Regions from separate parts of the Chromohalobacter sp. genome, predicted to be linked through region 3. Evidence: predicted binding sites of a transcription regulator. Region 3 holds the regulator's gene; each other region holds the start of a gene.

Region 1 (2,262 bases), on a different contig from region 3:
GCGCGCTGCGCACCCGTTCGCGGCTCTCCTTGACCGCTGCCTCGGGCAGGCCGACGATCGCCAGGCCCGGCAGGCCGTTGGTCAGATGCACCTCGACCAGGACGTCCGGCGCCTCCAGCCCCAGCCCCGCGCGCGTGTTGATGATGGCAAGCGCCATGAGCTCCCTCGCGATTGAACCGTAACATTCGCATACACTAATTCATTGCAGACGAGAAAGCACGGGCATCGCGCGCACCGAAACGGCGCCTGGCGGGCAAAGTCATCGAACATCGATGCGGCACATCGCGCCAGGCCGCATCGTCACATCAAGGAGGAGGGGATCAGCTCTCGCGGTCGCCGCCGGACGTTGCGGCGTCGTTGCGGCGCGCGTCGTCATCCGCATCGTCGGCGGCGGGTTCCGCCCCTTCGGCCGCGGCCACCGGCGCGCTCTGTCCCACGTCCAGGGCCGCCTCCAGTGCCGCCACCTGGGCCTCGAGGGATTCGACCCGGGAACGCGTGCGCTGCAGCACTTCCATCAGGATGTCGAAGTCCTCGCGCGAGACCAGCTCCATGCGGTCGAAGGCGCTACGCATCACGCCCTGCACGCTGCGCTGAATGTCTTCCGGCGCGTGCGAGGCGTCCTGGAGGCGGTCGCCGACTTGCTGCGCGAGACGTGAGAAGAGGTCTTGTGTCGCCATGGGGGTTCCCTCGGATTGAACATGTCCTTCTTGTCACAAGCATACGCAAGGCCAGCGGAATACGCATGCGCCATGTTGGTGCACGGCCGGCGCGGCCCTGCACCAACATCCGCCAAACGCTGGCCCGCCCCCCGTGCATGCCTGCCACCACCAGCCCCTTGAGCGCCATAAACGACTGTTTTGTATGGCGCATGACCAATATGGCATAGCTTCTGCGTACTTCCAGAGAGGCGAAAGCCGACAACGGGAGAACTGGCATGAAGCTCATAACCGCCATCATCAAACCCTTCAAGCTGGACGATGTCCGCGAGGCGCTGGCCGACAATGGCGTCCAAGGCATCACCGTCACGGAAGTGAAGGGGTTTGGGCGCCAAAAGGGGCATACGGAATTGTACCGCGGCGCCGAATACGTCGTGGACTTCCTACCCAAGGTCAAGATCGAAATCGCGGTCGAAGAAGACCGGCTGGAAAGCGTGCTGGAAGCGATCAGCAATGCCGCGAACAGCGGCAAGATCGGCGACGGCAAGCTCTTCGTCACGCCGCTCGAAGACGTCATTCGAATCCGTACCGGTGAACGCGGGGCCGACGCCGTATAACGGCGCGGGCTGAAGGAGAGATAATAAATGACTGAAGATATTACACAGCTATCGTACGCGCTCGACACCTTCTACTTCCTGGTCTGCGCCGTACTGGTCATGTGGATGGCCGCCGGTTTCGCCATGCTCGAGGCCGGTCTCGTCCGCGCCAAGAACACGGCGGAGATCCTGACCAAGAACGTGGTGTTGTTCGCCATCTCTTGCACGATGTATCTGCTGTTCAGCTACCACTTGATGTATTCCAGTGGCGCTGGCGGCTTCATGCCGAGCCTGGGCTTCCTGCTGGGCGCCGAGAACACGGCCGACCAGGTCCTGGGCAGCAACGGCGACATCTACTATTCCAACCGGGCCGACTTCTTCTTCCAGGTGGTGTTCGTGGCGACCGCCATGTCGATCGTCTCCGGGGCCGTGGCGGAACGCATGAAACTCTGGGCGTTTCTGGCCTTCGCCGTGGTGATGACCGCGATCATCTATCCGACGTCCGGCTACTGGACCTGGGGCGGCGGCTGGCTCGCCGAGCTGGGGTATTCCGACTATGCCGGCTCGGGCATCGTCCACATGGCCGGGGCGGCCGCGGCTCTGGCCGGGGTGCTGGTACTCGGGCCGCGCAAGGGCAAGTACGGCAAGAGCGGCGCGATCTACGCCATTCCCGGTGCCAACCTGCCGCTGGCGACGCTGGGGACCTTCATCCTGTGGATGGGCTGGTTCGGCTTCAACGGCGGCAGCGAGCTGATGGTCTCCAACATCGATTCCGCCAACAACATGGCGCAGGTACTGGTCAACACCAATGCCGCCGCCGCCGGGGGCGTGATCGCCGCGCTGATCCTCGCCAAGATCTGGTTCCGCAAGGCGGACCTGACCATGGCCCTCAACGGTGCCATCGCCGGTCTGGTCGCGATCACCGCCGATCCGCTGTCACCCACCGGCCTGGGCGCCACGCTCATCGGTGCCGTCGGCGGGTTGCTGGTGGTCATCTCCATCGTGGCGCT
Region 2 (2,262 bases), 330 kb from region 3:
GCCAGCCACTGCCGACCGGCCAGCGTATCCACCGCATTGTGGCGCCCCACATCCTCGACGAATCCCAGCACCCGATCCTGACGGCACAGGGCACAGCCATGCACGGCGCCGGCGTTGCGATAGGTCTCGTTGAAGCGCCCCAGGTCGTCGAGCAGGCGGTAGAGCACCGCCTGCGACAACGCCGCGTTCGGCAGCGGATGCAGATCGGTGGCGTCGAGCAGACGCCCGAATACGGTGCCTTGGCCACACCCCGTGGTCACGGTTCGCTGCGCCAGGCGTGCATCGAGATCTTCCGGCAAGGCCCGCGTCACCACGGCCGCTGCCTCGACCTCCCAGTCGACCTGCAAGGCCTCGACGTCCTCCACCCGCCTCAGCAAGCCCTGGTTGCGCAGATACCCCAGCACCAGCGCTTCCGGCTCGGCGCCCAGCGTCATCAGAGTGACGATCTCCTGGCGATTCAAGTAGACGGTCAAGGCACGCTCGGCGGCGATGGCCTGACGACGCGACTGGCCGTACTCGTCGGTCACCGTGATTTCCAGCGTGGTTGGCATCCGCGCCCGGCTCAGCACTACCTGGCTCTGCACTGCGTTGGACATGCTTCCTCCTCTTTCGTGACGTCAGGATACCCAAAGCACGACACGCATGCCCAAGGGAAATCCAACTGACGCCACAACGACAGCGTATTTTCCTGCCTGTCAGGCACGCCGCTTGCTATATGATGAAGACACGGGTGATGACGGTCTCGATACCGCCACACGATGCATGCCACAGGGAGACACGAGATGGCGTCCGACGACAATCTGCGACATATCAGCTTCGCGTTGGCGAGCCAGCGCCAGGAGGTCAAGGGGTTTACCTCGCTGGCCTGGCATATCGCCTCCATGGGCTGTCACGACAATGGCCCCTACGTCCTGCCCCTCACGTTGATGTTGACCGAACGCACGGCCTATCGCTTCAACCTCGACTCGCAGCAGCCACGCCTGTTCGTGCGTTGCGAAGCCACCGACGAGGGACCCCAGCCACGCGAGATGACCGCAAGCCAGGATGTCGCCGCCAACTGGCTGGACGGCGACACCCAGGTCCTCGATGCCCCGATGCCACTGGCGATACAAGCCTGGCTCGAGGCCTATCTGGCACGCCACGGCGAGCGCATCGAGGCCGGTCGCAAGAAGAAACGCGCGGGCGCCGGACGCGCTCGCCAGCACCAGGAGTAACCCCATGAGCTTTATGCAACGCTGGTCGCGGCGCAAGCACGAAAGCGCTCACCAGGCGCCGCAGGAGCCCGCCGTCGACGAGACCGAAAGCGACGAAGCCGCCGAGACAGCGCCCGAGCCCTCGACGCGCGCCGCTGCGTTGATTCCCGGCTATGACCCGGAGCGCCCGCTGGACGAACAACTGCCCGATCCCGACGCGCTGGGCGCCGGGGACGACTTCCGAGCCTTCCTGCTGCCGGGTGTCGGCGACATGCTCAAACGCCGCGCGCTGCGCCGCATGTTCAAGGTCGGCAACTACAACGTGCGCGACGGGCTCGACGATTACGACGACGATTATTCGCAACTGACGCAAATGGCGCCCGAGACGGGCGAGCGCATGCGTCAATGGCTGCGTCAGGAACGCGACAAGGTGCTCTCGCCCGACGACCCCGCATCCGAGCCCTCGACAGTGCAGCCTGCCGATCCGGCGGCGGAGGATGACGCGAACGCCACGTCGCCGGAGGACGTGGCCCAGACCGAGCGAAGCGCGCTGGCCGACGAGGAAAAGGCACCAAATGACCCACTCCGGCCCCCGGGTGCGTCAACTTGACCCATCCCGCATGCCGCGACGGGCCTGACGCTCCCTTATCTTGCCCAGCAGGCCCTTCGCTTGCCCGGAGAATGGGAACTTTATCTGCACATGATAGATAGCCCCACGGCACAGGAGCTCGGCACAGATCGAGCCCATCAAACAAGCCACGAAGATGGCATAGCACGACCCTGACCCGTGCCAGACCAAGCTGATGAGGTGACATGCCCCAGTTCATTGATACGCGAGCGCTGAACGACGACGCGCGCAACGCCGCTGCCCGAGAGGCTGCTCTGCAGCAGGTATCATGGCCGCAGAATCTCGCCCCGCCCACCGTGAGCTACGTCAGCCACGGTCATGTCGCCATCGTGGGCCCGGCGGACGCGATTCGCCGGGCGGCCGGCCGGCTCGCGGACAGCGAACTCGCCAGCGTGACGCTGATCGCGACGCAGGAGGACGGTGACGAGGCATCCGACATCG
Region 3 (2,262 bases):
CGGCGCCTGCGGCATGAAGCGTGCATGCGGCCAAGTGACGTTCCTTTTCGATGGATAACGTGACTTGAACGGTGGTGATGTTGTCGTAATGCCGTTCCAGACGTGCGAGCTTTTCATTGACGTAGTCGCGCAGGGCATCGGTCAATTCGATGTGATGACCGGTGATATTGACTTGCATGGCACGCTCCTATTCCATCGGTTGGCACTTTGATTGTAACCCTTTTTAGGGCAATGCATAGCCCCGGGCGATGCCTGGGTGTCGACGACCGCGGCGAGTCTACGCAGCGGCGTCGACGGGTGCAAACGTTGGGCGCTCAGGCCAGGCGCTTGCGTTCGCTGGAGGAGGGGATGCCCATCGCTTCACGATACTTGGCCACCGTGCGGCGTGCGACCTGAATGCCGTCCTGTGCCAGCAGGTCGACGAGCTTGCTGTCGGACAACGGCTTGCGTGGCGGCTCTTCGCCGATCAGCTTCTTCAGCCGGGCGCGTATCGCGGTGCTGGAATGGGCGTCGCCTTCGCCGTGGCCGCCGCCCACATGGCTGGAGAAGAAGTATTTCAGCTCGAACACGCCACGTGGGGTATGAATGAATTTCTGCGTCGTGACACGTGAAATGGTCGATTCGTGCATGTCCACCGCGCCGGCGATATCGGCGAGGATCAACGGTTTCATCGCTTCTTCGCCATGCTCGAGGAAGTCGAGCTGACGGGCCATGATTTCGCGGCCCACGCGCAACAGGGTGTCGTTACGGCTGGACAGGCTCTTGAGCAGCCACTTGGCTTCCTGCAGGTGCTGCTTGAGGAAGGTGTTGTCGTCACTCTTGTCGGCCCGCTTGATCAGAGCGGCGTAATCCGGCTGGATGCGGACGCGCGGCAAGGCGTCGGGATTGAGCTCGATGCGCCATTCCTGACGAACGCGGCGGGCGATGAGGTCGGGGATGACGTAATCGTTGTCGCTGTCCTCGAAGGCCAGACCGGGGCGCGGGTCGAGCGTGCGGATGAGGGCGATGATATGGTCGAGTTCCGCCTCTTCGAGACGCAGGCGCCGTTTGAGCAGCTTGCGGTCGTTGCCGGCGAGCGCGTCGAGGAATTGACGCACCAGGCGCTTGGCCTGGGGAAGCAGCGGCATGTCCTCGGGCAGGGCGCCCAGCTGCAGCAGGAGACATTCGCGCAGATCGCGAGCGGCGACGCCCGTGGGGTCGAATTGCTGCACGCGCATCATGACCTGCTCGACGTCACCGATCTTGAGGCCGGCCAACCCCTGACCGCGCAGCCCATCGAGAAGCTCCTCGAGCGACACGGTAAGGTAGCCATCGGCGCCCACGGCATCGATCAGACTCTCGGCGATCGCATGTTCGCGTGGCGTCATGTCGGTCATGGCCAGTTGCCAGCCCAGATGATCGTGAAGGCTGGTGTGCGCCGTGTTGCGTTCGATGTCGGGGCCTTCCTCGCTGCCCCCGCTGCCGTTCAATGAGCCGAGCCCGGCGTCCTGGTAGGTATCGCTCCAGTCGCTGTCCAGCGGCAGGTCTTCCGGAATCTCGCTGCTCCAGTCGTCGTCCTGCGTCTCGCTGACTTCGCGCTCGTCGAAGTGTTCCTCGAGTTCCAGCATGGGGTTGGCGTCCAGCGCCTGCTGGATCTCCTGACGCAAATCCAGCGTCGAGAGCTGCAAGAGCTGGATCGCTTGCTGCAACTGAGGCGTCATCGTCAGCTGGGTGCCGACGCGAAGCTGAAGCGTAGGTTTCATGGACATGGAGAGTCGGTCGTCGCTTCCTGAAACGGTGCCCGTACGTTATCCCGCAGCGACGTGAGTTGCAAGAATGGAAGCAACAACCATGCCATTTATATGAGCCAAGCGTGATACCAGTGGCTTGCGTTCACAGGCGGAACTCGTGGCCGAGATAGACGTCGCGCACTTTCTGGTTGGCGAGGATGGCGTCGGCATGCCCTTCGGCAATGATTTGCCCATCGCCGACGATGTAGGCGTTGTCGCAGATGTCCAGGGTTTCCCGCACGTTGTGGTCGGTGATCAAGACGCCGATGTCGCGGTCGCGGAGCTGGCGGATGATGCCCTTGATTTCGCCCACCGAAATCGGGTCGACGCCGGCGAAGGGTTCGTCGAGCAGGATGAAGGCGGGCTCGGTGGCCAGCGCGCGGGCGATCTCCACGCGGCGGCGCTCGCCACCGGAGAGGCTCATGCCGGGGTTGTCGCGGATATGGGTGACGTGAAACTCCTCGAGCAATCGCTCGAGCCGATCCTTGCGGGC

Evidence for each region. Region 3 encodes sigma-54, which starts transcription at its own class of promoters, with help from an activator protein. Its sites were predicted from a motif close to TGGCACNNNNNTTGCTNT; they were not measured.
Region 1: a site for sigma-54 is predicted at 879-896, ahead of ABGX75_RS16145 (P-II family nitrogen regulator). Genes of this name have one in related genera too.
Region 2: a site for sigma-54 is predicted at 698-715, ahead of ABGX75_RS12015 (DUF3305 domain-containing protein). Genes of this name have one in related genera too.

Annotation. Positions count from the first base shown of each region.
Region 1 covers NZ_JBDOOX010000017.1:122,549-124,810, forward strand. The annotation lists gene ABGX75_RS16135 (YifB family Mg chelatase-like AAA ATPase) at 1-157, opposite strand, end outside; gene ABGX75_RS16140 (accessory factor UbiK family protein) at 321-677, opposite strand; gene ABGX75_RS16145 (P-II family nitrogen regulator) at 935-1,273, shown strand; gene ABGX75_RS16150 (ammonium transporter) at 1,301-2,262, shown strand, end outside.
Region 2 covers NZ_JBDOOX010000012.1:444,656-446,917, reverse strand. The annotation lists gene ABGX75_RS12020 (formate dehydrogenase accessory sulfurtransferase FdhD) at 1-596, opposite strand, end outside; gene ABGX75_RS12015 (DUF3305 domain-containing protein) at 783-1,214, shown strand; gene ABGX75_RS12010 (DUF3306 domain-containing protein) at 1,219-1,803, shown strand; gene ABGX75_RS12005 (4Fe-4S binding protein) at 2,007-2,262, shown strand, end outside.
Region 3 covers NZ_JBDOOX010000012.1:113,550-115,811, forward strand. The annotation lists gene raiA (ribosome-associated translation inhibitor RaiA) at 1-178, opposite strand, end outside; gene ABGX75_RS10335 (RNA polymerase factor sigma-54) at 315-1,748, opposite strand; gene lptB (LPS export ABC transporter ATP-binding protein) at 1,873-2,262, opposite strand, start outside.